Linked DNA regions of Lewinella sp. 4G2. The protein of the gene in region 1 interacts with the protein of each later gene in a pairwise test. Links are inferred from orthologs where the notes say so. Each region holds a gene or a part of one and is shown on either strand. Other genes may lie near its edges.

Region 1 (15,176 bases):
TAGGCGTAGATGCCCACGGCTAGTAGGGTGTAGATGGTTACGACGAGCACCTTGACGACGTTAGCCTGGATGATCTCATAACGGGCGATGAGGACCATCACCGCCAGGAAGAAGACGCCCATCCCCATTTGGATAAATCCGCCGTAAATGCCCAAGGCGAAAAATAGGGGGACACTCAACCACAGGCTCAGGGCAGTCTCTCCTTCCGGGACAACCAGCCACCGTTTGGGCTTCACCAGGATGATGCCCAGCATAACGATGAGGAGATTCCGGAAGATATCCCGGTAGACTGCGTTGGAGGTGATCAAGCTCAGGTATACGCCAAGGATGGCGCCGAGGGTGGTGATAATGACGATCAGGTTCATGTCCCGCCGCCGCCCTTCGCTTACCGAGAAGCGTCCGCCACGGTAAAAGCCCAGGCTCGCCGCGATGCCGTTACCCAGTACGCCGACCCGGTTGGTGCCGTTGGCTACGTCCGCCGGGAGGCCGAGTACTTCCATGAGCACCGTCAGGGTGATGGCCGACCCGTTCCCGGAAAGGGTGTTGATCGCACCGGCTAGCAGGGCTCCGAGAAAGGCTAGGAGGTAGAGCATTATTAGTCTGTAGTCTATAGTCTGTAGTCCGTAGCGTGCGTGGCCGGGTGCGTCGCACTACACGACAACCTAACTAAGACACTTTCTACTACCTGGTGATGACGATGTAGTCCAGCAGTATCGTTTCCAGGAATTTTTCCGGGGTATACTTGAGTTCGTTGGCCGGGAGGTCCAGCAAACCCGCAAGGTGGAGGGCGAGCGTCCGAACGGCCTGACGGTGGGCCGGGTTATTGTACTTGCGCATCCGGTTCAGGGATTGTTTGACGATCATCATGTCGTCGTCCGTAAAGCGTTGCACGCCGGGGAAGACCGGTTCGTAGTCGTTCCGGTTCTTGATGTTCATGATCTCCTCCAACGAAAAGATAGAGTTGGTATTAGCTTGAATAACAACCGTGCCGGCGCTCATATCCCCTAAGCGCTGCTTGTTCTTACCACTAGCGATGAGCAAAATGGCCGCGATGCCGGAAGTGAAAACAACGTCCACCAGCAGAAAGATGGCGCGGGCCAGGAAGTCGCCCGGGGTGGGGTCCCGCCCGTCGCGGCGGATCACTTTGAGGCCGATCAACTTTTTGCCGGGCGTTTGGCCACGGTTAAAGGTTTCGAAGAGGAAGAAGTAAAAGATCATGTAGGTCAACGGACCAATCATGAACAGAAAGGACTCTTCGAAGTCAACGTCCAGACCATCCAGCGCGAGAATTAGTAGCCAAAAAAGGATGATGAGGATCACCAGATCGATCAGAAAAGCACCGATGCGGGCGCCAACTTTGGCCAGGTCGTAGTCGATACTGACGTTCTGGGTAGTCTGAATGGTGATGGTGTCGAGGGCCACGGGGTAGGGGAGGTGTCGTTGTACCCAAACCACTCCGGTTCAGGTATAGTTGGATCAGTACATCGGGCAGCCGCACCCCGTCGCCCGGCAACCTTCCAACAGGAGGGCAGCGAGTATGAGCAGGAAGTAGCCAGTTTTTCTCATACGGTGAAGGTAAGAACTCCATAACTTTAGGCGGACCACTAACCATTGCTGATATGACCTTTTACCGTTCGTTACCCACGTTCCTGCTTGCCCTTTTCCTGTGTACCTGCGCCAGCGCCCAACGCGTAAGCCAGATTAGCACCGCTGAAACGATGAATAGTGATATTTTGGGAATGACCCGTAGCTACGCAGTCTACCTGCCGCCAGGATATGACTCGGACCAGCGGGATTATCCCGTCCTCTACCTCCTCCACGGCTACAGCGATAACCACACCGGGTGGGTACAATTTGGGGAAGTGCAGCGCATCGCTGATGCCGCCATCGCCTCCGGCAAGGCGACGCCGATGATTATCATCATGCCCGACGGCGATACCGAAAAGATCGGCTACTTCAACCGCCCCGGCGGAGATTGGAATTACGAAGACCATTTCTTCCAGGAACTGATGCCCCACGTGGAGGGAGAGTACCGCATTAAAAAGGATAAACGCTTCCGCGCGATCGCCGGCCTCAGTATGGGCGGCGGTGGTACTTTCACTTACGCCCTCCGCCACCCCGAACTCTTCGGCTCCGCCTGCCCCCTCAGCGCCTGGGCTGGTGGTATGACGACTGAAGAAGTAGCCGCCCGCTACGCCCGCGAGGGGGAGACCTACAGTGATGAAGAAATCCTGCGCCACTATAACGAGAATAACTTCGTGGAAATGGTCAAAAACGGCGATAAGGAAAAGATGAGCAGCGTCCGTTGGTACATAGACTGTGGAGACGATGACTTCCTGTTCACGGAAAATAGCCGGGTACACATTGAGCTCCGCAAGGCCGGGGTGCCGCACGAATACCGGGTCCGCGACGGCGCCCACAACTGGACGTACTGGCGGGAATCCCTACCGGAAGTACTCGAATTTATCACGAAAGGTTTTCACCAATTCTAAAGCATATACCGCGTTACCTAATACACGTTATGGAGGGCCCGTTACTAAACACCGGGCACTATCCAAGTGTATCTTATATTAGTATCGTATCCTTAAGCCAAGCAGCGAAATTTCGCTAACCAATAATTATGTCAACAGCTACCAAGAAGCCCACCGCCACGAAGAAGAAGCCGGCCGCCAAGAAGAATGGCACCGCTAAAGGCCTGAAATACAGCAAGGAACAGTACCTGGAATGGTACACCCTCATGCTCCGCATCCGCCGTTTTGAAGAGCGCGCCCTGATGAGCTACGGCCAGCAAAAAATCCGTGGTTTCTGCCACGTTTACATCGGCCAGGAAGCCGTTGCGGCCGGAATGGAATCCGCCCTCATTAAAGGTGACGGAATCGTGACGGCCTACCGCCAGCACGGCACCGCCATCGGCCGCGGCGTAAGCATGAAAGCCGCCATGGCTGAGCTTTACGGTAAGGAAACCGGCATCGTCGGTGGTAAGGGTGGCTCCATGCACTTCTTCTACAAAGAGAATAACTACTACGGTGGTAACGGCATCGTCGGTGCCCAGATCCCCATCGGGACGGGCATCGCCATGGCCGAGCAGTACAAGGGTACGGACAACCTCTGCGTCGTTATGTTTGGCGACGGTGCCAGCCGCCAGGGTGCCCTCTGGGAAAGCTGGAATATGGCCATGACCTGGAAGCTCCCCGCCCTCTACATCTGTGAGAACAACGGCTACGCCATGGGCACCTCCGTAGAACGGACCTCCAATGTGACCGACATGACCAAACTCGGCGCCAGCTTCGACATGCCCAGCGAAAGCGTGGACGGTATGGACCCCGCCGCCGTGCACGAAGCCATCCAGCGCGCCGCCGAGCACATCCGCTCCGGTAAGGGCCCGTACTACCTCAATATTGAGACCTACCGCTACAAAGGCCACTCCGTATCCGATCCCGCCAAGTACCGCGAAAAGACGGAACTGCGCGCCTACCAGGAGAAGGACCCCATCAAAGTAACCGAGAAGCTCCTCCTCGAAAACGGCCTCGCCACCGAGGCGGAGATCAAAGAGATCAAGGACGCCGTGAAAACGGAAGTAGCCGAAGCCGCCCAGTTCGCCGAGGATAGCGATTACCCGGACGCTTCGGAGCTGTACACGGATAATTACCTGTCGGAGCCGATTGAATACATTAAGTAGTATGGTAGTCTATAGTCTGTAGTCTACAGTCTGTAGTAGGGGACCCTTACTACAGACTATAGACTACAGACTAAATCCTAAATCGCCTGCCCCAAAATCTTAATATCGTAACTCATCTCGTAAGTCTCCCCCGGAGCCAGCGTTACGATCCCTTCCTTTTCTACGAATTGCTTGTTGGAATCGTGCGCGTCCGAAAGGCCGATCCACGGCTCGATGCAGACGAAATTGCCATTGGGTTTTGCCCAGATACCGAGGTGCGTCCAGCCGGCGTAATCCACTTTCAGAATGGGGCCGCTCTGCAGGCTTTCTAGGACGACACTGTGGCTGTTCAAATCCTTAAAGACGAGGGCGTCGTTCGCGAACAGGTCGTGGCTTAACGGCAGGATGTTACCGGCGCGCCAGGGAACGGGTACCGTTTCCGCGCCAATTGTCCCTTCTTTGGTGACGACGTAACGATCGCTCGTTTCCTCGTGCTCGAAGCGGAGGAAGTAGTCCTCGTAGCGTTCTCCCTTCACGGCAGGAACGTTGAAAGCGGGGTGGCCGCCGAGGCAAAAGTGCATGGGTGCTTCGCCTACGTTCATCACTTCATGGTAGACGATCACGTGCTCGTTGCGCAGCCGGTAGGTGACGCGAAAATCAAATTCGTAGGGGTAAGTTTTCAGCGTTTCCTTGCTCCAGCACATCCGGAAAGTGATACGGTCGTCACCGTGGTAGAACAGTTCAAGATCCTGGTTATGGCGCACCATTCCGTGTTTTGGGATGCGGTACATCTTCCCGTCGATCTCCGTTTCGCCATCTTTCAGCACCCCGATAATGGGGAAGAGTACGGGGGCCTGGCTGCCCCAAGCCGCGGGGTCGCCCTGCCACATATACTCGCGGCCATTTTCGAGATTGACGATGCTGGCCAACTCGGCGCCGGTTTCTTCGATGGCAATACTTAGCCGGTGGTTTTCGAGCGCGTGGCGCATAAATAGTCGTTTTGCTGGTGGTAACGCAGGTTTCGCGTAAATGTAAACAGCCTACCCTAACTTTGGCTCGTGCCTTCGTTTACCCATCCGATTTTACCCCAAATTATACGTTTTCTGCTCCTCCTTTTCTGGGGCGCTGCCGCGGGTGTCGTGCAAGGACAAGCAACAAGTACCGAACTCATCACGCTAGAGGTGACGATCGACGAGGACCGCCTCTTCAACCCCCGGACCGGCTGGTTCGTGGAGGGGCCAGGTGTGCACGCTTCCGACTGGAAAAAAGAAGGCGCCAACTTCTGGACGCACGACAGTCACCCCGCCGACGTAAAACTGATTATGGCCACCGGCCGCACCATCTTCTCGGGTAAGGTGGACTTTCGGCTCTTCGGAGGCATGAGCCGGCTTCACCCCCAAAAGTCCTTCTCGCTCTCCTGCCGGGAAGCCTACGGCCAGGAATACGTGAACTACCCGCTATTCGGGGAGAGTGCGCCGGATCAGTTCAAGTACCTCGTCGTCCGCAACGGTGGGTCGGACTGGGGGCGGTCCTACCTCCGGGACGTCCTACTGACCGGCCTGCTGCGGGACCCGAGTTGGGAACTGGACATCCAGGCCAGCCGCCCCTGCCGGGTTTACCTGAACGGCCGTTACTGGGGACTGTATCACTTGCGAGAAAAGATCAACCCCCACTGGCTCGCCGAACGCTTCGGGGTCTCCGACAAAAACAATATCGATCTGCTGGAGGGCAATAGCGGCGTCAAGCACGGTGGCCGCCGGGATTACGACCAGCTGATGAAGTTCGTCCGGCGCAATAACCTGAACGATCCCAACGCCTTTCAGGCCGTCCGGCGGCGGATGGACGTGGATAACTTCCAACGTTTGCAGATTGCCCAGATCTATTTCGATAACCAGGAAGCGGGGGGCAACCTGCGGTACTGGCGGGACCGGACCGACCCCAACTCTCGCTACCGCTGGATCCTGTACGACGTCGACCAGGGTTTTGGCCTGCACGACCCGACGGCTTACACCCGCAATACCCTGGACCTCCTCACGGCGGCGGATGGCCCCGCCTGGCCCAACCCGCCCTGGGTAACCCGCCTCCAACGCAACTTACTGGAGAACGACGGGTACCGGGCCACCTTCGTCAACCGAATGTTGGACTACCTGCAGACGGACTTTCGCCCCGACGCCGTCCTGGCCGCCATCGATGGCCACGTGGCCGGCGTAGGGCCGGAGATTGCCCGCCAATCCGAGCGGTGGGGGATCGACGAAAAGTACTGGCCCATCCACGTGGAGCGCTTGCGGGAATTTGCCCGGCAGCGACCGGCCTTCGTGCGGGAGCACTTCCGTAATAAATTCGGGGGTGGCCCGGACCGGGAAGTAACTATCAAGGTTGGGGAAGGGGGGACGGTAGTCCTCAACGAAAATATTTCGCTGGCCGATGAAACATACGTAGGATCCTATTTTTCGCGGATACCCATTACGGTGGAACCCATTGCCGATCCCGGTTTTCGGTTTGTCCGTTGGGAAGATGGAGCTACGGAGGGTAAACGAACGGTTGATTTGAATGGTGCCGGTCCCGTTCGCTTGCAACCTCGCTTTGCACCTGCGGCAGCGCCCGTATCCGCCGGCAGCTACGTCGCTCCGACGGGGGAAGGTTTAGCCGACGAAACGTCCACTCCCGTAAGCGCTGGCGTATCGACGGAGCAAACCCTGCTGCGGCTGAGCGTGGCCCTCGTTGTGTTTGTGCTAATTGGCCTGTACGCATCCATCGCGCGTAAGCCGGAGTAGCTACCTTCGTGGGCTAAAGCACCGAGCGGCCATGGCAATGAAGAAGGAAAGAGAGGACATCATTTACGGCCGCCACCCCGTGCTGGAAGCCCTCAATTCGGGCGCCCCGGTGGATAAGGTGTTCTTGCAGCAGGGTACGCGGGGTGAGTTCGAAAAGGAACTAAGGAAGCTGTGTAAAATGATGGAGGTACCCTTCACGGTCATCCCCAGCGCGAAGTTGGGCCGGATGACGCGGGGCAACCACCAGGGCGTCATTGCCCAACTCGCCGCGGCGGCCTACCAGAAGACGGAGGACCTCATCCCGATGCTCTACGAACAGGGAGAGACGCCACTCCTGCTGTTGCTGGACGGCGTAACGGACGTCCGCAACCTCGGTGCCATTGCCCGCTCGGCGGAAGTGTGTGGCGCCCACGGGATCATCATCCCCCAAAAGAACAGCGCGGGCCTGACGGCGGACGCCGTGAAGAGTAGCGCTGGCGCCTTGCTCCGTATCCCCGTCTGCCGGGAGAAAAGCCTCGTCAACACCGTCGCGTTGTTGAAAAACAGTGGCATCCAGGTGGTTGCGTCGGACCTCCAGGCGGAGGCCTACCTCCACGAACTCCAGCTCACCGAACCCCTCTGCATTGTGATGGGTGCCGAAGGCGAAGGCATTTCCGAAGGTGTGGGCCGGGCGGCGGACGTCCGCTTCCGCATTCCCCAGGCCGGCCAACTCAACAGTTTCAACGTCGGGGTAGCGGCGGGTATCCTGCTCTACGAAACCATGCGTAAACGGATGGGAATATGAGGCTAAGACTGTACGGGCTAATTGTGACTTTGTTAGGTGTTTGTTTGCCGTTCACGCAGGCGCAGGAGGACTTGAAAGTAGGCCTCGTCCTCTCCGGTGGCGGAGCCCGTGGCTACGCCCACATCGGTGCCCTCCAGGTGCTGGAGGAGGCCGGGGTGCGGGTAGATTACATCGGGGGAACGAGCATGGGCTCCATCGTCGGTGGACTTTACGCCGCCGGCTACAGCGCGGATACCCTGGAACAAATGCTGCGGGAGACCGACATCATGGCGGAATTGCAGGACGCCATCGCCCGGGAAAACCGGACGATCTACGAAAAGCTCTACAACGAACACTACCTGCTGAACCTCAGCCTGAAGAACTTCGCCCTGCAATTGCCCGCCGCGCTATCGGACGGGCAGCGGATTAAGGATCTGTTTACCCACTGGACGGCCGGCGTACATGGCATTCGTGATTTCAGCCAATTGCCCACGCCTTTTCTGTGTATTGGGACGGATATCGAATCCGGCGAGGCCATCGTACTGGAGGACGGGTTACTCGCCAACGCTATGCGCGCCAGCGCCGCCCTGCCCGGCGTGCTGAGTCCCCACCGGATGAACGGCCACGTGATGACGGACGGTGGCGTCAGTAACAATTACCCCGCGGAAGAGGTGAAGAAAAAGGGAATGGACTTCGTCATCGGCATCACCGTGGAGCAAGACCCGTACCGGGCGGAGGATATCAACTCACTCGATAAGCTCCTATTACAGATTGCCTTTTTCCAGGCCAACAAGCGCAACGTCGAGCAATACGAGATTACCGACATCGACATCAAGCCGGAGTTGGGTGACTTCAGCCAGCTCAGTTTTGATGCGGTGGATGAGCTCATCGAAGCCGGCCGCGTCGCCGCCCGCGCCCAACTGGATACCCTCAAGACCTTGGCCGCGCGGCAACGGGGAAAGCCGACCACCCGTACGGCGACGGTTCCGGAATTCCTGAATGCGCCCGTCGTGGAAATTGCGGGTAATACGGATTTGAGCCGCCGCCAGGTACTGAGTTACTTCGACGGGAAACTGCCCGGACGCTTGCGGTGGGATGAATTCCGCCAGTACGTCGTGGCCCTCTTCGCGACGGGGCGGTACGTCCACATCGATTATGATTTTGAACCGATCCCCGGGTCCGAGGATGAGGTGCGGCTGGCCATCAATCTGGAAGAATCGCCCAATTTCGGCCAGCAGTTGCGCCTGGGTTTGCACTACGACCAGGTATACCGAGCCAATTTATTGTTTGGCGCCACCTTCGCCGATTTGATCGTCAACAACTCCATGCTGACGGTGGACCTGATCGGGGGCAATCGCTTCCGTTACCGGGCGGATTACCGGGTGAACCGTATCAACGGAATGGCCTTCGGTTTGCGAAGCCGGGCCAGTTACGCGGACGTGGCCTTCGACCTGGACGAACCCATGACGATGCAGGGTCTCGTCTTTGACCAATTGGACTTCCGATTCTCGGACATCTCCGCCGAAGCTTACTGGGACGTGCGGCAAACGACCAATTCCTTCACGGGCATCGCGGCGGAATTCAAGTATTACGGAACGCTTTCGGACCAAGTTGCTTCCACGGGCGAATCTCGCGACTTTCCGCTTATGCGGGACTTCTACTTCGTGCCTCGCCTCTACCTGCTCTACGATAAGCTGGACGCCAAGAATTACCCCATGCGCGGTTTCAGCATTGACGCCGAAGCCCGGGCGTCGCGTAACCTGAGTAATCCGGACTTCCAGTTGAATGAATGGTCCGCCAATATTGATCTGGATACGAAGTTTCTCTTCCCGGCCGGCCGCCACTTCAGTTTTGGCCTGGACGCCAGCGTGGGTTTCTTCCTGGATAAATCCAGCTTGCCTTTCCGTTACTACTTGGGAAGTAATAATTTTAACCTGATGAATAACTTCAAAGCCTTCCCCGGCTTGGAGATTGGGCGGGCATCGGGGAATAGCCTGATAATGGGCCAAGCGTACGGGCGCCTCAAATTGAGCACCCATTACCTGACGCTGGCTGGTCACGTCGCACGCCTGGGGCAGGGCGAAGGGTTGCCTACTTCCGTTAATCGGGAGTTGCTGGCTTCGGCACGCCTCACCTACGGGTTGGATTCCCCCCTGGGGCCGATCGAGGTGACGTACGCGCGCGGAAATGTCGGCGGGGAGTTCTACTTTAATTTGGGGTACTGGTTCTAATGGAGAAGGCCCGATTCTAATGGACTGGAAGGGCTTAAGCCGCCTGAATACCGCAAAAACGTAGTGAAGTGTACACCGCCGGGATTTTGAGACACTTACTTTGCATGCCCGGGTAAGGTGTTCGCAGCCGCTTACGGTACCTTGAGCAGCCCATTCAACCTCCTCTTGGAAGGACACCTGCTTTTTTCATAATCCAATCGATTCATGCAACACCAACACCACCAATCTATTCTACGTCTCTCTTTTTTCCTGCTTCTTTCCATCTTCCTTGGTGGAACCATTTATGCGCAGGAGGTACTGGAAGACCGCAACTTCATCCGGATCGATCAATTCGGCTACCTACCGAACGCTACCAAGGTAGCCGTCATCGCCAAGGCCGTCGATGGCTATAACGCTGGCGAAGGAATTGACCTCAACCAGGGGGCGACCGTCGATCTGATCGACGCGACTACTAATGCCGTCGTTTTCTCCGCCTACCCCCAACTTTGGAACGGTGGAGGTAAGGACGATTTGAGTGGAGACAAAGGCGCCTGGTTCGATTTTACCGAGTTTGATACGGAGGGCGCATACCGCATCCGCGTCCAGAAGAACGACGGGTCAACGGCCGAGAGTTACGAATTCCGCATTGCCGACGACGTATACAACGAAGTGATGCGCGCCGCCATCAACATGTTCTACTACCAGCGGATCAACCAGGACAAGTTAGCCCAGTACGGTAGCGGAGAGCCCTGGACGGATACCGAATGGTACGGCCGCCCTAACCAGGAAACGGCCGTCCGGGAACTGGACAACCCCAGCGTTACCCGCGACCTGAGTGGTGGCTGGTTCGACGCGGGAGATCCCAACAAATACGTCACCTTCGCCGTAGATGCAGTCCACGCATTGCTGACCACCTACGACAACGCTCCGGATTTCTGGAACGACTTTGACCTCAACATCCCCGAGTCCGGTAACGACACACCCGACCTACTGGACGAGGTTAAATTCGAGATCGACTGGATCAAGAAGATGCAGCTGTACGACCCCAACCGACCAACGGCGGGCATCATCCAAAAGATGGGCATCCTGAACGACGTAAGCTACATCAGCCCCCCGAGTACGGATACGCGTTTGCGCTACTACAACGGCGTTTGCGTGAGCTCCACCATTACGGGTGCGGGGATGATGGCCCACGCCGCGGTTTCCTACAAACGAGCCAACGTCTGGCCGGAAGAAATAGCCGAACTAACGGACCGCGCCGCCAAAGCCTTCGCCTACTACGAGGCCGCCCCCAATAAAGCGGAACTCTGTGACGACGGGCGCATCGAAGCAGGAGACGCCGATGGGCCGGGCAACCAGTACGCCACCGAGCACCGGGCCCTGGCCGCCGCCGCCGCCGTCTACCTGTTTGAACTGACCGGCGAGCAGAAGTACAAGGACTTCATCGCCGCCAACTACCGCCAAGCCCGGCCGTGGAAGGCAGAAGATTGGGGCGTGTACCGCGCTCACCAGGGAGAGGCACTGCTCTATTACACGCAGAATCCCGAAGCCGACCCCACCACCAAACAGGGCATCCTGGACATGAAGTCTTCCGCCCCCAAGAGTACGGGGTCCAACTACGTCGTGGCCGAACAGGATAACCTGTACCGGGCCAAGCCCATCTATTTTAACTGGGGCTCTAACAGCCTCATCAGCCGGCAGGTGGGAGACATCATGGACCTGCACGTTTATGGCATCCGCCCGGAGAATAGCGCTGCTTACACTGAGCGTGGGCAATCCATCATCAACTACCTGCACGGTACGAACCCCTCCGGCATTTGCATGCTCTCCAATATGTACCAGTACGGTGGCGACCTCTGCGCCGATGAAATGTGGCACAGCTGGTTCTCCCTCGATACGAAGTTTGATAACATTGACGGAACCAACGTCGGTCCGGCTCCTGGCTTCATCTCCGGTGGACCGAACCCGCAGGGTCAGGGTAGTATGCCCATCAAGCTGGGTACCCACTCCTTCCCGGCAACGGCGGGGCAGCAGCCAGATCAGAAAGCCTTTAGCGTGGATAACTTCTGGCAGAACGGCCCTTGGGCCTACAACGAGCCAGCTATTTACTACCAGGCGGCCTACATCAAAGCGCTCTCCTACTTCATTGCCGGCAACGCCGCGGAAGGGGAAACGGGCACCGGCGGAATTGACCCCATTAAGGATTGCGGTGAGGCAGAACTTGGCTTCACTGTCGGTAACGACGTTGGCGGCAACGGTACCGTAGAAATGGATAGCAACAGCCCCGGCTCCACGAACGGAGCCTCCGTTAAACTCTTCGACGCGGGCGACGCGGCCAGCTACCCCTTCACCATCAGCCGTGGCGGGAAGTTTGACCTGGCTGTCCGCGTCCGCGTAGGGGAAGCCGCCGGCAACGCGACTAATTTGGCCGATGCGTACACCGTAAGCCTGGATGGCAACGAAGTAGAGTACGTCCTGGATTCCACGAGTATATCTCCGCTGGCCGGCGATACCTACTGGGGGGAGATCGTCCTGGTGGATGTCGCCCTGACGGCGGCCGACCACGAGGTAACCGTCACCGCCAAGCAAGACTACCTCAAGCTCGACCGGGTTTGTTGGCGCGACGCTAACTCCGTCCCCAAACCAGATACGGGTGGTGGCTCCGGAGAGATTTCCTTTGACTGCATTGAGATCGAAAATGCCTTTACCATCCTGGCCGACGTTGGGGGTAACGGTGAGATCCGGGGTGACGGCTTCACCGCCAACGCCAGCGGTGATCGCTACATCAACATGTTTGACGTCGGCGATAAGGTGAGTTTCCCATTTTCCGTAGCGGACGATGGTATGCACGAGATGCGTTTCCGCCTCCGGGTCGGGGAAGCTTCCGGAACGGACCGTAACCTGGCCGATAAGTACATCGTTACGCTAGACGGCGAAGAGGTCATTACCGATCTCGACGAAGGCACTATTTCCGCGCTCTTCGACGATACTTACTGGGGAGAGATCGTCGCCAGGGTGGACGGCCTTTCCGAAGGGGTACACACCGTGACCGTTGAGGCCAACAACAACTGGTTGAAGTTTGACCGTTTCTGCTTTGGCAATGCAGATGCTACCAGCCTCTTCACCCCCGAAAGCCGGATTGCGGCTGACATTCAGGTGAGCCCCAACCCAAGTAACGGACTGCTACAACTCAACCTCGGCTTTCAGGCGCGGGGGGAAGCCCTGACCATTGGCCTTTACGACTTGACGGGGCGGCAGTTGAACCAACGGGCGATCCGTTTGGGGCAGGCCAGCGAGCACCAATTCAAACTGGATTACCGCGATCTTAACCTTGCTCCGGGCGTATACGCCATCAAATTACTTGCGGGTGTTACCGCACTGGGCGAGGTTCAGCGAATCGTCATTCAATAGCGGGCATTCCGAACTGAACGAGTCAGGAGGGGTTGGTAACTTACGGGTTGCCAACCCCTCCTTTTGTTGGGGCAGAGGCTACAACCAATCACTACCAGAGCGCAGAATAAGCTACGAAGCTATCCCGGCTCACTGCTTACATTTGCGCCTTTCTCCGTTAACAGTACCCCACTATGGCTCTGAATCTGTCCTTGCTTAAATCCATCTGCGCCGCCCCCGGTGTTTCCGGTTACGAGCGCCGTATCCGCAACCTCATTCACGAAGAGGTGAAGGGGCTGGCCGATGAGGTTCAGATTGACAACATGGGTAACCTCATTGCCATTCGCCGCGGCAAAGGAAACAAGCGCGTCATGGTGGCGGCCCACATGGATGAGATTGGCTTCATCGTCAACCACGTCGACGAAAAGGGTTTCGTCCGCTTTCTTCCGCTGGGTGGTTTTGACCCCAAGACGCTTACGGCTCAGCGAGTACTCATTCACGGGCGCCGCGACGTGTTGGGCGTGATGGGCTCCAAGCCGATCCACATCATGAAGGCGGAGGAACGGGCCAAGGTCGTACCCCTCAACGAATACTTCATCGATACGGGCCTGCCCAAGGAGGAGGTTGATAAGCTGATCTCAGTGGGCGACCCCATTACCCGCGAACGGGATATGGTGGAGCTGGGCGACTGCGTGACCAGCAAATCGCTCGATAACCGGATATCGGTTTTCATCCTTATCGAAACCCTGCGCCGGCTTCAGGGGCAGGATTTACCCTACGACCTCTACGCGGTATTCACGGTGCAGGAGGAAGTGGGCCTGCGCGGCGCCATGGGTAGCGCCAGCCACATCGACCCCGATTTTGGTTTTGGCCTGGACGTCACCATCGCCTACGACGTACCCGGCTCTACGCCCCAGGAGGCCGTTTCCAACCTCGGCGAGGGCACGGCCATCAAGGTGCTGGACGGCTCCGTCATCAGCGACTACCGGATGGTCAACTACCTGAAGGAACTGGCCAAATCGGAGGAAATCAAGTACCAGTTGGAGCTGCTACCCGCGGGTGGTACCGACACGGCCGCCGTCCAACGTTACGGCACCAAGGGCGCTGTCGCGGGTGCATTGTCAATTCCGTTGCGGAACATGCATCAGAGTACGGAGGTCGTCCACCAGGGAGACGTGGCAGCCACGATTGATCTTTTGGTAGCCGCCGTGAGCAAGTTGGATGGATACGACTGGTCTTTCGCCAAGGACCACGGAGACGGCCAACACCCCGACCGCGTAGCGGGGGACCTGGACTGGTTGGGATAATGAGCTCCCGGGTAATTAACCATCGATCTAACCCATTTTTCGGGTCGGTGAATCCGAACTTATCCTAACATTTAGGGACCGTTCAGCCTTAAGTCTGGTACATTGCAAGCCCTTCGTTACCTGCGAAGTAAAGCAGCACCCATGCCATCGTCCATCAACCGAAATCTGAACTTTAATGCGGACCGACCTCAGGTATCGGCCGCAGCGATGTTTGCGGAACTGACGGGTAAGAATGGCCGCCGCGCCCTCGCACGTGCCATCACACTGCTGGAATCCACCCGCGAAGAGGATCAACAGATCGCCGATGAACTCATCGACCTGGCCATGGCCGGTGAGGATGATCGTGAAACCTTTCGGTTGGGCGTAAGCGGAACGCCGGGGGTGGGCAAATCCACCTTCGTGGAGCAATTTGGGTTGGAGCTCATCGAAGCGGGCCACCGCCTGGCTGTGCTGGCCGTGGACCCTTCTAGTTCCCTGAGCGGGGGGAGCATCCTGGGTGATAAAACAAGGATGGAAACGCTTTCGCAGGACGCGCGGGCCTTTATCCGCCCGAGCCCCAACGCTGGATCTCAAGGTGGGGTAGGGGTAGCTACCCGCGCGGCCATCCTGTTGTGTGAAGCTGCCGGTTACGATTACGTCATGGTAGAAACCGTTGGGGTGGGGCAGGCCGAGTGGCGCGTCCACGGGATGACGGATGCCTTTCTCCTCCTGGCCCAACCGGCGGCCGGGGATGGCTTACAGAGTATCAAACGGGGAATCCTGGAACTGGCGGACCACGTCGCCGTCAACAAAAAGGACCTGTTTCCTACCGCAGCGGAGGAGACCGCCCGTCAGTTACGGCAGGGTTTACACCTGGCGCCTCCCCGCCCGGATGGTTGGACGGTGGAAGTATCCACCATCAGTGCCCTTCAACCGGAGGGGCTGTCTGAACTGCGCAGCCGGTTGGGAGATTTTCGGGGCCATCTCGTCCTAACCCAGCACCTGCGGCAGCGCCGAAAAGAACAAAAAATGACCTGGCTCAAAGAACGCTTATACCATGCGGTGCGTAGTAAAGTCGATGCGTATCTGCAGGAG
Region 2 (15,211 bases), 320 kb from region 1 along the record:
TCACCACGAATGGCGTCAGCCTACCGCGGTTGAGGTTTGCGGGAGAATTTGGATCCTGGGAGCTAAGGACTTCGCTCGACTGCGACCAAATTTCTGTGAAGGGGGGGACGCTCCGGACCGAAGGTAAACCCGTAACCACCTCCTATTGGAATACCTCCGGCGAGGTACCGACCACCTACGATCTTGGTAATTCAGCCATCACCGTTGCGGGGGATTGCATCCTTAAGCGCTTCCCCTACGACCTCGTCACCGTCCAGCCCGGTGAAAGTAGCATCGATGCGCATAGCCTGATCGCCATGGTGCCCGCACTGTACGACGTGACGGTGCGGGGGCCTACTGCATCGAGGATAAGTCTGGATCCCATCACGATGCGTAACCTGTCCATCGGCGCTACAACAGTCCGACTCGATGACTCTCTTACCGTAAACGAACTGATCTTTCTTGATGTCGGAACGCTACTAGTGGATCCTCCCGGAGGGGCGTTCAGTTCCCCGGGTGGCGGGTTAACCGTATCGGAGGGCATCACAAGCCGGGTAGGGTCCGGTACGGCGTACGTACAATCCCTCCTCCCTGGAACGACCGCCGAACTGCGTAAGCCGAATGGTAACCTGTGCATCGACGGCCCGGTAGAGTTCAGAGACATTGAAGCATCGGCCGCCGGCATCGTCAACGCGCCGGAGGCAACCGATGCCGGCAACGTCACCGGTATCGACTTCAGTTCCGGCGCCGGTGCCCTTAACTTGTACTGGATCGCCGGTAGCGGTGATTTTGCCACGCGGGAGAATTGGTCCAGCCTCTCCGGTGGCTGCCCGGCCAACCGTAACCCCGAATTGGTCACCCGGTTAGTATTCGACAACAACAGTTTCTTTCCCGGTGCCAACGTCGTAACGGTAGCTGGTGACCGATCGGCGCGGGAGCTCCGGTTCATCAATACCACGGAGATGGGGACGCTTAATCTGCTGGATTCCCTCACGGCTCAAAATCTCCGCGTGCTGGGTGGCCAGGTAGAACTTAGTGGCCAGGCCCTCAACGTAATCCAGGAGACGCGCCTGGATACGGATGGCTTACTCGAAGCCAACGCTACGAACTTCTATACCCGCACGCTGGATACGGAGAGTGGGATGATGGTCGTGCGGCCGGGGGCGGCGGTGCGGGTTAGGGAGGAGTAGGGGTAGTGCTCCCTCCGGTTTGGAGCCCCGACCTCCGGTCGGGGTTTGGTTTTCACCCGGTTTAAGCGCCGGACGCTCGCAGGAGCTCGAATCTTGCTGCGCGCGATCCGACCACGCTACGAGGTCCTAAAGGGAGGTGACGGGATTTATAACTATCAATCTCTAGGTCCTCGTAGCGTCCGACGAAGGAGGTCCTGCGAGCGTCCGGGTGAAAAGCAAATTCCACGGCTGACCGGACGCTCGCAGGAGCTCGAATCTTGCTGCGCGCGATCCGACCACGCTACGAGGTCCTAGGGGGAAGTAACGGGATTTATAACTATAATCTCTAGGTCCTCGTAGCGTCCGACGAAGGAGGTCCTGCGAGCGTCCGGTCCTTGCGGCGGATAACTAAACACAAAATAATTCTACAACAACTGTAACACCCACCAATTCCAACGCATAGACGCACGTACCCCCAAGAGGTTACCCCGCTATTCGTCACTGCTATTGACGCATAATTATTTGCGTAAGCAGTTGAAATTTAGTTAATTAGCTCACGCTACTCAAGTTTTCACTATGAAACACAGCCTACTCTTTTTCCTCTTCACCCTCGTCTGCGGTGGCCTTTCGGCGCAGCTGACGAACAACGGGGCGACCATTGTCATCGAACAGGGAGCCACGTTGACCGTGGAGGGCGCTCTGACGAATTCTTCCGGTACGATCAATAACGCCGGCACTCTGGAGGTCGAGCGCAATTTTACCAATAACGCTAGCCTGATTGCTACGGGCAACCAGAGTGTGGTGGCCTTCATCGGTAGCTTCAACTCCAATTTCAATCCGAATGGCGCGCCCATTCGGAGGTTGGAGGTCAGAAAGACGAACGCGCAGGTGGACCTGACCGGCGACGTCACGGTGACGGAAGAGCTCAGCTTTACGGGGGGCAATAATACGCGGCTGGACATCAATAATTCCGACTTATTCCTCGGCGCGGCAACTACCGTTACGGGTGGGGCCAGTAACCGCTTCATCTCTACTACCGGGACGGGTTTTGTAGAAAAAGCACTCCCCGCTTCCCAGTTCTCCCTTCCCCTGGGTTCGACGACCAACAAGATCCTGACAATGAACGTCAACGGTCTTCTTTACGTGCCGGGGGCAAACATTCGTGTACGCCACCGCGAGGGCCCAGCGCCCGATCTGCCCGCTGACGCTACGGACTACCTGACTTACCACAACGAAATTGTCGCTTCGGGAATCGCAGCGTACAGTAATGCAGTCCGTTCCAACTACGGATTTAGCTCGGTGGTGGGCGACATCACCAAAGTGGAGGGAGCGAGTTACTCTAGTGGACAGTGGTCCTACGACGATGCGGACCGCCAAACGAGTTTCTTTACCGGAGAGGTGACGGGGACGATCACGGCGGGCACCGCTTTCTTCACCGGGACCAACTTCTACGGCCAAGTGGACCCGCAGGTTTATCTGCAGGGTAGTTACATCAACGGTGCCAATATGATGCGGACGAATCTTTCCGATGCGGGCCTCATCCCCCTCGCCTCACCCTATTCCGATGCACCCGCGACAGCGCCCTCCATACCTACCGGCGCCGTGGACTGGGTGAAAGTGGAACTCCGCAACGCCGTATTCCCAGCCACGGTGGAGAGCGTACGGAGTGGTTTCCTGATGTCCGACGGATCGATCGTGGCGCCGGACGGCTCCAGCTTCCTTTCCTTTAAGGATGCGCCGAAATCCGCCTTCGTTGCTATCTACCACCGCAACCACCTCCCCATCAGAACGAGTGCCGTCTTCACTACGGATAACGCGCCCTTCGTTGACCTCACGAACGGAGCCAACGTGTACTCGAACCCATCCGTAACGGGTAACGCGCCCACCAAAGCCCTGAGCGGCGGCGTGGCCGGCATGTGGTCCGGCGATGCCAATGGCAGCGGTAACGTCTCCTACAACGGCGGTGGAAACGACCGGACCTCGATCCTGCTACGCGTCGGCTTTGCGACCTCCAATAACACTACGTCCGGCTACTTCAACGAAGACATCAACCTGGACGGAAATACCATTTACAACGGTGGTGGAAGCGACCGGACTTCGGTACTGCTGAACGTCGGTTTCGCTACCCCCACCAAGGTCATTCAATCCCATATCGATTAATCAAATCAACTATGAAAAACGCTTACCTACTTTTTGCTTTTCTCCTGGCCAGTGCCTTTGCTGGTGATCTGTTCGCCCAGGATTACGAGATCCGCGCCCGCACGGCCGGCCCCGGCCTGGTTGCCGTTGACGTTCGCTTCGTCGGCGCCGGCCCCAACCCCATGGCGGTGACGGATGCCCTGTTGGACTTCACCGTGGACCTCCGCTACCCCGCTGCGGCTGGCCTGGATTACGTTTCTCTCGATAATACCGGTGGCTACGGCATCCAGCGCGCCAGCGTAGAACAGGTGGATGGTGACGATGAGTTCGTCGGTTTCGCCCTCAGCGTAGCCCCCGTATTTCTGCTCGCCGACTGGGAGCGGGATGAGTGGATCGAGATCTTCACGGCCACTTTTGACGGCGACGCCAGCCCCGACGAGATCGTGGCGATCGGTGCGCTGGGGTCTAACCCCTTCAACGCAAACATCCCGAATCTTAACATGTCTGGCCCCGACTTCACGCCAGCCATCGTTGGCTCGGCCAACCTGCCCGTGGAACTGGCGGACTTCGCCGTTGCCCGCGTCGGTGCCGCCTCCGCTACCCTGAACTGGACGACGGAGCGCGAGGAGAACACCTCCCACTTCGAAGTAGAACGGAGCACCAATACGCAAGACTGGACCGTCATCGCCACCGTTGATGCGAATGGCAATAGCGAAACCGCGCTCGACTACCTCGCTTACGATAAAGACATTGCCCTGCCCGTGCGCAACGCCGGGACCGTTTTCTACCGCCTCCACATTATTGACTTCGATGGACATACGGAATACTCACCCGTCAAAACAATTGCCTTTGAACCCATGGCCACCAGCCTGACCGTTTACCCCAACCCGACTACGGATCTCGTCACCGTACAGACGGCGGAGGAATTGGTCTCGGTTACGCTACTGGACCAACAGGGCCGGCAGCTTACGACGACTAACTTGAATCAGCTTGACCTGAGTGGCTTCCCGGTGGGGGCTTACGGGTTGCGGATTGAGACGGTTGGTGGGGTTGAGACGCGGGTTGTTGTGCGGGGGCGGTAGGTTAGACTCCTATACGCGAAACGCCTATCACGTCTCCCCTCTCCTTTGGAGAGGGGCCGGGGGAGAGGGATACACGACGTCATGTATAGCGGTGTAGGCGTAGGTTCTATAAACGAAAACCCGGGATCTGAATCGACCTTTGGTCGATCCTGATCCCGGGCTATCATGGTGATCCCTACCGGGATCGGTAGTCTGGGGTTATAGACATACATACACCCACATACCTACATCCATATACGTACACTTATATATACACGTACATACACACCCAGGGTCGTCGGCCTTCGGCCTTGGGACCCTGGGTTAGGGGGGACCCTTTCAGGGTCTGGCGCGTTAGAATTTCTGGGGAATTCTTTACTTCGACTCTAGGTTTCGGTACGTAGAAAGGCCACACTTCAGGAAGTTCTCGTACTCATCTACGTCGGGGGTATAGGCGACCGGGGCGTTCAGGGTCTTTCCATCGGGGCTGACGAGGACGTAGTAGGGCTGGCTGGAGCGGGCGAAAACGGTCTGCTGGAAGTAGTGCCATTTTTCGCCGACCTGGTCGATGAGTTTGGTGCGGCCGGTGCCGTCGAGGCGATCGACTTCTACGTGTTCTTCGGCGGGAAGTTCGGAGCGGTCGTCGGTGTAGAGGCTGACGATAACGTATTCGTCGGTGAGGTAGCGGTTGATTTTGTCGACCGTCCAGACGTTCTCTTCCATTTTGCGGCAGTTGACGCAGGTGAAGCCGGTGAAATCGAGCATCACGGGTTTGTTGACCTCTTTGGCGTAGGTCAGGCCTTCTTCGAGGGATTTGAAGGGCGTCAGGTTGAGGTCCTTATCGCAGCCGGCGAAGAAGTTGTAGCAGACCGGCGGCGCGATGCCGCTGAGAAGATTCCGCGTTCGGTAGGTACCCGTTTCGGGGGTGGTTGTCAGGCCAATGGCCAGGTAGACGGCCAGGGCGACGGAGCCGGCTCCGATCACGCTACCGACGATGCCGATCTTGCGCTTCTTGCTGTCCAGTGGAAAGCTGATCAGTTTGAAGAGGTAGGCGGCGATGCCCACCGCGCACAGGATCCAGATCGCGAGGAAGGGCTCAATTTTGAGGAAGTCCCACTCGCCCACCAAGTCGGCGTTGGAGAGGAATTTGAAGGCCAGGGCGACTTCCACGAAGCCGAGGACGACCTTTACGCTATTCAACCAGCCACCACTTTTCGGCATGCTGTTGAGGAAACCAGGGAAGGCGGCGAACAGGGCGAACGGCAGACCCAGGGCCACGCCGAACCCGGCCATCCCCGCCGTCAGTGGCCAGGCGCCACCGGAGAGGGATTCAACGAGCAGGCTACCGAGGATCGGCCCGGTACAGCTGAAACTCACCAACGCCAGCGTCAGGGCCATGAAGAAGATGCCGGCGATGCCGCCCGTCCCCTCCGCCTTGCTGGCGCGGTTGGACCAACTTTCCGGCAGCGTCAGTTCGTAGAAGCCGAAGAAGGAACCGGCGAAGAAGAGGAAGACCACGAAGAAGGCCACGTTCAGCGGCACGCTACTCGCAATCGTATTCAGCAGGCCTGGGTCCAGCCCTTGGATAAGGTGGAAGGGTGCACTCAGCAGTACGTAGATCAGGAATATGAAGAAGCCGTAGAGGCCGGCCTTCTGGATCCCCTGCGCCCGCGTGCCGCCACTCTTCGTGAAGAAGCTGACCGTCAGCGGTATCATCGGGAAGATGCAGGGCATGATGAGGGCGAAAAGTCCACCGAGGAAGCCCAGCCCGAAGATGCTGAGTAGCCCTTTGTTGACCGTCTTTTCTTCGCCGACGCTACAGGCGCCGATGGGGTCCGCATCGAAGGCGACGCCGATCCCCAGGCCTACGGTTTCGGCTGTTTTACCCTCTTCCCCGGCACCTGCGGCAGCGCCCGAACCACCTGCTACGCCGTCGATGCTGACTACGGCTTTGGCGCCGGAGAGATCGAGTTGGAAGGGTACTTCTTTGGGCGGGAAGCAGATCTCGTCGTCGCAGGTTTGGTAGTAGACGTAGCCGTCCACAACGTCCGCTTTGCTGACGTCGACGCGCTGTTCGTAGACGACCTGGCCGCCCACGATCTTGGCAACTTTGGCGTCCCAGGCCTTATCGTATTTGGTCTTGAGCGTGGCGCTCGTTTCGGTGACGTCGCCAATGAGTTTTACACCGTCGTTTTCGTCTACGAAGAACTCGGTGGGGCTGGGGCCGACGGTGGGGTCCACGTCCTTGCTGTAGGTCGTCCAGCCCTCGCTCAGGGTGCCGATCATGCGTACGAGGTACTCGTTTTCAGCGACGGGCTCGGCCTCAAAAACCCAGCTCACGGGGTCGTTCTCGGAAGCAGCGGGTCCGGCGGCGCGGAGGGTGGGGCCGGGGGTGAACGCCGCTTCGGTTACTTGCTCGTCTTCCTCCGGAGTGGGCGCTGCCGCGGGTGCCGGCTTAGGGGGAGCAGGCGTGGATACCTTCGGAGCCGTAGCCGTCCGCTCATTCGGTTGGGGATCGGCGGGGCGAGTAATGACCGGCTTAGTTTGGGGTGCCGGCAGGGCCGGGCTCGTAGTGGACGGGGCTTCCGGAGCCACCACGGGCTCAGTAATTGGGGTAATGGCGCCCCGATCAGGAGCGGGTGGCGCGACCTCAAAGATGAACTCCTCATCCGTCGGCGGGAGGCACTGCTCGTCGTCGCAACACATGTATTCAATCGTCGTGCGAATGGGCTCCCCGTAGTTGATGACGCGCACCTTCTGGATAAAGTAAGTCGGTTCGTCGGGCAGGAATTTGATGACGTCAACGCCGAACATCTCGTCCATGCCCGCCTTCTTGTGCCCCTTTTCGAGGGACTTACCGATAAGCTCGTAGTGGTCGCCCTCCGCCCAGGTGAAGGAGGTCGGGATGGGCCCACCGTCGGGCGTATACTGGCTGTAGATGTTCCACCCGTCCTCCGGCAACGCCTTGACGATGAGGTGGAACTCATTGCCGCTGAGGTGCTCGACCTCCGTCTCGAAGGAGATCGGGCTGGCGAATTGCGCCGTAGCGGCCAGGGAGGTGAGTAAAAGGAGGAACGTGAATAGTCTGGACATCATTGGGATTCGCTTAGGGGCCGGGCGGCGGAGGGAAAACGCGGGCTGCCGCGGGGCCGGTGCAAAAATAACGTAGTGGTGGGGGATGGTTGTATAAGGGGCTGTTAATGGGGGGCTATCCCCCCTCTCCTTTGGAGAGGGGCTGGGGGAGAGGGCATGTGTACACGAAAACCCAGGGTCGTCGGCCTTTGGCCTTGGGACCCTGGGCTAGGGGGGACCCTTTCAGGGTCCGGTGTCACCTCAATGCGTTACCTTACCCCTATGCGTGCCTTATCCATTTTATTTATGTGCCTCACCCTCGGCGGAGCCTGGTCCTGCAAGCCGGCGGGGGAGGCGGAGATCACGTTGCGGGCGAGTATCCTGGTGGCCGAGGACCACACCTGGTACCAGGCCCTGCGCTTCTTTGGGGATGAGCTGGAGGAGCGGTCCGGCGGGCGGATGCAGTTGCAGATCTACCCGTCCGAGCAATTGGCGAAGGAGATCGAGGCCATCCGGATGATCCAGGCGGGGGTGATCGATATGACGACGACGAGCGCCCTGCTCAGCAACTGGACGGAGATCATGACCTTCTGCGAAATGCCCTTCCTGATGGACAGTATGGAGGACGTCGACGCCATGCTGAACGGGCCAGTCGGGGCGCGGATCCGTTCCGAAATGGTGACCAAGACCGGCCTGCGGCCGGTGGCCTACTTTCAGGCCGGGGCCCGCCACCTGACGTCGAACCGGCCCATCAAACACCCGGACGACCTGCAGGGGCTGGCCATCCGCATCCCCAGCATCCCCGCTTTCGTAACGGCCTGGGACGCGCTCGGAGCCAAGACGACGCCCATCGCCTTCTCAGAAGTATTCACCTCCCTCCAGCAGGGCGTCATCAACGCCCAGGAGAACCCCCTGCCACTGACGAAGATGCTCGCCATCTACGAAGTGCAGGACTACCTGAACCTGACGAGCCACGTATTCGGTTGGACCTACCCCGTGATCGGCGAAAAGCAATTCCAGGCCATGCCGGCGGATCTGCAAGAGATCTTCCTGGAGTGCGCCGCCGAGATGCAGACCTACGAGCGGAAGTTGTTCCTGAAGAACGACGCCCTCGTCCGCGCCGAACTGGAAGCCAAGGGGATGACCTTCGTGGAGGTGGACCGCGAAGCCTTCAAACAAAAGCACGGCCTGGCTATCTACAATACCCTCTCGCCGGAGATGCAGGCCGTTTACCGTTCGCTGAAAGACACACTGTAATGAGGTCCTTCGTCAAAATTATCGGGACGCTGCTGAAGTGGGCTACCCTCTTCAGCACCGTTGGCTTCGTCGCTGCCATCCTGGTGCAGATCTTTGCGCGCCTGTTTTTGCCGACGGCGCCGTCCTGGACGGAAGAGGCCGCCCGAGTCTTCTTTGTGTTGGCCATCGGGTGCGCGGCCGGTCCGGCGCTGCGGAGTGGGGAGTACGTGCAATTCGACTTCTTCTTTCAACGGATGAGCCCGCGCTGGCAGCACCGTCTGGCCTTGTTGATCGATGCCCTGACGGTCGTGCTCTTCGCCCTCTTCACGGTGTACGCCGCCGCCTTCACCTGGATGGGCTGGGCGGAAAGCTCGCCGAGCCTGAAGTTTCCGATGGCCATCCCGTTCGTGGGGATGCTCGTCCTGGGCCTCTCCGTCCTCATTTTTGCGGTAGACCGGCTCGTCCGGACAATTGGTAGGCGGCCCCGGGCGGTGGAGGCCACAAAGCGGACGCCATGATCTTAGTGTTACTCCTCACCTTCGCCGTCTGCATCCTGCTGCGTTTCCCGATCGCTTTTTCGCTCGGGCTTTCCTGCCTGTTGTACCTAATCGCGACGGGCACGCCGCTCATCGTGATGCCGATGAAGATGTACTCCGGGATCGACGTGTTCGTACTGCTGAGCATCCCCGGCTTCATCATGGCCGGTAACCTGATGAACAGTGGCGGGCTTACGGAGAAGATCATCGCTTTTTGTAACCACCTCGTGGGGCACATCCGCGGTGGGCTGGCGCTGGCCAACATTGCCGCTTCCATGCTCTTTGCCGGGATTTCCGGGACGGCCATTTCCGATACGGCCAGCATCGGTTCGGTGATGATCCCGGCCATGAAACGGGAGGGGTACGACGCGGATTTTGCCTGCGCGGTGACGGCGGCTTCCTCCACCGTGGGGCCGATCATCCCACCGAGCGTATCGATGATCATTGCGGCGACGCTGACGGGCCTTTCCGTCGGGAAACTCTTTCTGGCGGGGGCCATCCCCGGTTTCCTGCTGGGCGTGAGTTTGCTGGGCTATACCTATTACATCTCCCGCAAGCGCCAGTACCCGAAACACGAACGAAGTTCCCTCGCCGAAGTCGGCCGTGGCTTCATCGATACCTTCTGGGCCTTGCTGCTGACGGTCATCATCCTCTACGGCATCATCGGTGGCCTGTTTACCCCGACGGAGGCCTCGATCGTCGCCGTGCTGTACGCTTTGGTGGTGGGGGTATTCGTGTACCGCAAACTCACTTTCCGCCGCGCCTTCGTGGTGTTCCTGGATTCGATGAAGACCTCCGCCTCGTTAATGGTGCTCATCGGTTTCGCTAACCTGTTCGGGTATATCCTCATTACTGAGCAATTACCGCAGGTGGTGTCGGGGCAGATCCTGTCGTTTACGGATAACCCTTACGTGGTACTGCTGCTCATTAACCTGCTGCTGATTTTCGTGGGTACGTTTATGGAGACGATTGCGGCGCTGCTCATCCTCTTCCCCATTTTATTAAAGGTGGCCCTGGCGGTGGGGATTGATCCGATCCACTTCTCCGTCATCGCCCTCCTCAACCTGATGATTGGCTTGACGACGCCGCCGCTGGGCGTGTGCTTGTTCGTGGCGGCGGGTATTGGGAAGGTATCGATTGGGGCGGTGAGTCGGGCGGGTTTCCCGTTCTTGCTGGTGAGCCTGGTGGTGCTGGCGTTGGTGACGTTGTTTCCGGGGATTTCTTTGTTTTTGCCGGAGTTGTTTTTGGGGGAGTAAGGTTGGAGGCGTGGCTTCTGGGCGCGTGGTGTGCTTCCGGCGGTTTGTTTCGCAGGGGATGGAGAGGTTGGGGAGGCCTGCGGCGCTTGCTTGTGTGGCATTTATTCGCAGGAGAAGTAGAGATTGGGAGAACTAGAGGCTATCGGCGGATTTTCGCAGGAGCGGGAGAGGTTGGGGAGGCCTGCGGCGCTTGCTTGTGTGGCATTTGTTCGCAGGAGAAATAGAGATTGGGAGAACTAGAGGCTATCGGCGGATTTTCGCAGGAGCGGGAGAGGTTGGGGAGGCCTGCGGCGCTGCGTGACTGCCCGCCCCGAAGGGCCGGCCTGCGTAGCGGTGGCACACCGTCAGGTGGCCCACTCTACTTGTTTGATGGCCTCCAACACCGGTTTGGGACCTCCGGTCCCGATCTTAAACCGTAGATGAGCACTAGAACAAACACTAATCTCCCAACCCACCACTCTTACGTCCAAAATCTAAAATCTAAAGTCTAACGTCCTCACATACTAGAAGTCATCAACAACCCAATATCCGTCGACCGCATCTCAAACCGCCTGCCCAAATAGCTATTCGTCAGGCAGCCTTTGAAGGTGTACACGCCGTGGCGCATGCCCTTGTTGTGCATGATGTACTCCTCGATGGAAGCGGCGCCATCCGCTTTGAGGAGCATGGGGACGATCAGGTTACTCACCGCGATGCTCGCCGTGCGGCCCACGCGGCTGGCGATGTTGGGGATGCAGCAATGGGTAACGTCGTGGCGGACGAACGTCGGGCGGTCCATGCTCGTCAGTTTGCTGGTGGCGAAGCAGCCGCCCTGGTCGATGCTCACGTCTATGATGACCGAGCCGGGGCGCATGGCACGGACCATGTCTTCACTGACGACCACCGGCGTGCGCCCGTCCTCAGCGTGGATGGCACCGATGGCGACTTCGGCCGTGAGGAGCTCCCGCCGCAGGTAAGTCGGGTTGAAGGCGCTCGTGTAGAGTTGGCGACCCACGCTATTCTGTAGGCGCATCAGTTTGTGGATGTTATCGTCGAAGATCTTTACTTCGGCACCCATGCCGAGGGCGGTGCGGGTCGCGTATTCGGCCACGACGCCGCCGCCGAGGATCACGATTTTTGCGCTCGGTACGCCGGAGACGCCGCCGAGGAGGACGCCGGGTCCATCGCCCTTGCCACTCAGCAGTTCGGCCGCCATCTGTACGGCCGTGATGCCCGCCATTTCGCTCATGATGCGGACGATCGGGTAGCAACCACTGTCGTCCTGCAGGTACTCCATCGCGATGGCGATGATGCGCTTGGCCTTAAGGCGGTAGAGGTACTCCGCCGAGATGATCGGTAGCTGGAGGGGGGAGATCAGGACCGTCCCCGGTTGCATCATGTCGATCTCCTCGAGGGTGGGCGGCGCTACTTTCAGGATCACCTTCGCCTTGGTGTAGACCTCGCGGGCGGAGTGGGCAATTTCGCCACCTTCTTCGCTGTAGTGGTGGTCGGTAAAGTTGCTCGCCGTGCCGGCGCCGGTCTGAACGAGGACGCGGTGCCCCCGGCTCGTCAACCGGTTCACGCCGCTGGGTACGAGGGCGACGCGGCGTTCCTGCAGCGTAATTTCTTTTGGGATACCGATGAAGAGCGCCTCCCGTTTCGTTTCCACGGCCAGGGTTTCGGTTTGGGTTTGCCCGTAGCCGCCCGTCAGTTCGTCGGGGAGGGAGACTTTGGGGCGGTCCGGCGCTTTATCGGTGCTGCTCATGCTGGCGGTTACTGGTCGGTCGTGATGGTGAGCGTGCGCGACTGTCCGTCCGCCGCGTGCTCCAGGCGTAAGTGGACAACGCCCGGAGGCAGGAGAGGTTCTAACACGGCCGGCCATTCGATGAAGATCGCCACGGCGTCCGCGTGCACCGTTTCCTCGATACCGGCGGCCAGGGCTTCCTCCACGTCCCCCAAGCGGTAGGCATCCAGGTGGTAGATCGGCCCGTCGGCGGCGGCGTATTCGTTCACGATGCTGAAGGTGGGGCTCGAGGTCGGCTCCGTCACCCCCAGTTGCCGCGCCATTTCCGCCACCAGGGTTGTCTTGCCCGCCCCGAGGTTCCCCTCCAGGGTGTAGATGGTCCCGGCCGGGTACCGATCGAGCAGGCTTTTGGCGATGGTGGGGAGGTCATTCAGCGTGTACTGCATGGGGCGCTGCCGCGGGTGCGGGGTTTTGGGGGATGGGCGCGAAGGTAGGGTTGAGGGAGGTAAAAGTTTTGCTTGGGACAGTAGGCGTTTGGGTGGGGTTGGTGAAATTAGCAGAGGTGACGATGGGGGTATCCAGTTGGTCGTTAGCCAACGGATAGGGGATGTGGTGTTTTTGGGTTGTGATGATTTTAGTTGCCGTCGTCGTCTCCGAAAATTTCGGGGTGGTCAGGAGACGTCTGGTTCTCTGCGGGCGCCGTATTTCTGGGTGGATTAAGATAGGGTGCGCCCAATTGGCGCTACCCGTCAAGCCTTGCGGCCTGAGGATAGTTTTTCATTGGGCGGTATCATATCGTTTCGGTGTTGCTAAAAATTGCAGTAGTTCGTTCATTTCATCTAGAGATAAAGAATCGAACCTGCTACCTATCTCTATATGATCATCATCATACAAGGTTGTGATTAAACGATCAAGCCGACGATAATCCTCTAATTTGTATAAATGTTTAAATTGTTTATCTTTTTCTGAGGTTTGATGACAAAACATACACCTCTCGTAAAAGGTGGCCTTACCAGACCTCCATGCGCTAGTCTTGTATACAGCATTATCCCCGTTATATACAAGAGATTGGCTTGCACATCCGATGGCTAATGCCAACCCAATGACAATAATGAACTTGGCGAGGTCCGCCCCTTTAAAAACCAGCATCTTTCGCCTTTTTTCTGTCATACTTCTCCCCATGAGAGTTTAAAAAATCTCTTGCACGACTACGTGTTCTGTAATGAGTTTTATGGCGTCGCCCATTTGCAAACTCCTTTGGTGTTTTAGTGCCACCTAAGTCCTGGATAAACTTCAAAATCTGTTGACGCGTGAGGCTTATACTGCCATTTAGATGATCTCCCATTAGCCCGCTACCATCACTCGAGTGATCAGCTCCTGTATTGTGACCAAACTCATGTGCACCTAACTCACCGCCTTTTTCCCCGGTAAGTTCACCTGCTTCTACAAGAGTAACATTGCCTGGAGTCTCCCCCCAACCCTGCACGTTCTCTTCGTTACTATTGACAACTTGATCAACGACAATCATTAAAAAGTCAGTGTCCGAAACATCGTCCAGAGACGTGACTACAGTTTGGTTAACCCTTGTCTTTACGGACACAGTAACTTTTCTATCTGTTAGCTGGTAATCGTCTGTCCGAACATAAGATGGTGCTCTACCGCTAAATGAGCTCTCGATACTGGACTTGACTCGACCTAATCCGACGCTTATTTCATGCCCTTGTTTTGAAGATAAGTTAATGACCTTCTGATTATAAGACGCTGAGACGTTTCGTCGGCCTACATTCCCATTTGAATCTCTAACGTCGTCTGCTCTAACTTTTTGCAGCCCATGCAGGTCAATATTTGCGATAGGTTCATTCTCAGCATAGTTGTAAGTCGACACATGTGGAAACTGATCTGAGATCGGGTCCACGCCTGTGAAGCGCCCGATGGCCGGATCGTAGTACCGGAAGCCATACGCATACAGTCCAAGGTCTTCATTAAGCTCCTTCCCATTGTACCGATAACGATTGTCGTCAACTCCTGTTTGGCTGTCATTCCAAGCCCCCCGCATCTCCATCCCAAATGGATAGTAATGATGTTCACTAATTACTTCCTCCTCCTCAATACTTCCGTTTAGATCCCAATCAGCAAATCTAACTCTTACATTGCCTAACTGATCGGTGAGATTGTATTCAGATATCCAATCGACAGATTGTGGGCAACTAGCCGTAAACGCAGCGAATGTAGTGCCTAGTTGTGAAGAGAAGCCACTTTTTAGTTCAATCGTTTTTTCTGCTGTTATTGCTGTTGGGTTCGTAATGGGCACACTTGCTGTAGCCAACGTTTTTCGGCCTCTATACACGCTTCGATCTTGAGGAAGAAAATTTTCGTATGCCCCAAGATTATTATAGATGTTTAAATCATCTTCTTCAATCTCTGGAAAATCTGGAATATCTGGTATGTCCTTGTCTTCATTGCAATCACGCAGCAAGCCGTAAGAGTAGAAGCCTGACGAGGCTACACGGCCTTCAGCATGAAGTGCATAGTCCAGCCGATTTTCTTTAAAAACCATATCTCCTATATATGTCCTGACAGTCGATTGTCCATCGATACTAGAGGTGATTTCTCCAATTTTTTCTCCCGTCGAGGTATAAATGATATCAACAGTTGTTCCATTTGATTTTTCAAATCTATATGGCAAGTTTAAGTAATTATAATCAACTATAATAGAATTAGTCGGATCAACAGTTACATTTCCGTTTTCATCATAAACGTAGTCTAAGCCCGAAGTAGAGTTGTTGAACCCACTATCACCCTGATTCCCAGTACCATCAGATATTGAAGCTACTTTATTTGAATTTTGATGAATAGTATATTCTAGTAAATCAACCCAGTTATTACTACCATCTTCTAAGACACCCGCCCGTGACAGACTACTAATATTGCCCCTATCGTCATAGTTGATCGATCCAGTGTAGTCAATACCATCAATTTTCGTTTCATGTAAATTGAGCCTGTCCAGGTTATCATATATGAAATCCTGCACAAGATTAGA

What was found.
Region 2: the proteins of rlmB (region 1) and tsaE interact in binary tests that used the Escherichia coli proteins (3 or more experiments, as listed by UniProt). The link is inferred for Lewinella sp. 4G2 from one-to-one orthologs.

Annotation. Positions count from the first base shown.
Region 1 is NZ_LVWJ02000014.1:747,097-762,272, reverse strand. What follows is about bases 5,467-8,339. They hold rlmB (23S rRNA (guanosine(2251)-2'-O)-methyltransferase RlmB), read left to right. Parts: upstream 5,467-6,463; coding sequence 6,464-7,216; downstream 7,217-8,339. Other genes in these bases: A3850_RS04535 (patatin-like phospholipase family protein), read left to right, coding at 7,213-8,339; A3850_RS04545 (CotH kinase family protein), read left to right, coding at 5,467-6,432. Outside these bases: A3850_RS04570 (sulfite exporter TauE/SafE family protein), read right to left, coding at 1-593; A3850_RS04565 (RDD family protein), read right to left, coding at 682-1,422; A3850_RS04560 (esterase family protein), read left to right, coding at 1,620-2,492; pdhA (pyruvate dehydrogenase (acetyl-transferring) E1 component subunit alpha), read left to right, coding at 2,621-3,679; A3850_RS04550 (aldose 1-epimerase family protein), read right to left, coding at 3,757-4,647; more of A3850_RS04545, read left to right, coding at 4,717-5,466; more of A3850_RS04535, read left to right, coding at 8,340-9,426; A3850_RS04530 (glycoside hydrolase family 9 protein), read left to right, coding at 9,631-12,816; A3850_RS04525 (M42 family metallopeptidase), read left to right, coding at 12,990-14,102; methylmalonyl Co-A mutase-associated GTPase MeaB, read left to right, coding at 14,244-15,176. UniProt on the Escherichia coli protein: Specifically methylates the ribose of guanosine 2251 in 23S rRNA.
Region 2 is NZ_LVWJ02000014.1:1,058,708-1,073,918, forward strand. Bases 10,910-13,817 are described here. They hold tsaE (tRNA (adenosine(37)-N6)-threonylcarbamoyltransferase complex ATPase subunit type 1 TsaE), read right to left. Parts: upstream 12,618-13,817; coding sequence 12,201-12,617; downstream 10,910-12,200. Other genes in these bases: A3850_RS05685 (alanine dehydrogenase), read right to left, coding at 10,945-12,192; A3850_RS20125 (hypothetical protein), read right to left, coding at 12,598-12,768; A3850_RS05695 (hypothetical protein), read right to left, coding at 12,949-13,320; A3850_RS20395 (RHS repeat-associated core domain-containing protein), read right to left, coding at 13,307-13,817. In the rest of the region: A3850_RS05650 (hypothetical protein), read left to right, coding at 1-1,169; A3850_RS05655 (hypothetical protein), read left to right, coding at 1,725-3,308; A3850_RS05660 (T9SS type A sorting domain-containing protein), read left to right, coding at 3,320-4,369; A3850_RS05665 (thioredoxin family protein), read right to left, coding at 4,724-7,444; A3850_RS05670 (TRAP transporter substrate-binding protein), read left to right, coding at 7,703-8,677; A3850_RS05675 (TRAP transporter small permease), read left to right, coding at 8,677-9,174; A3850_RS05680 (TRAP transporter large permease), read left to right, coding at 9,171-10,448; more of A3850_RS20395, read right to left, coding at 13,818-15,211. UniProt on the Escherichia coli protein: Required for the formation of a threonylcarbamoyl group on adenosine at position 37 (t(6)A37) in tRNAs that read codons beginning with adenine.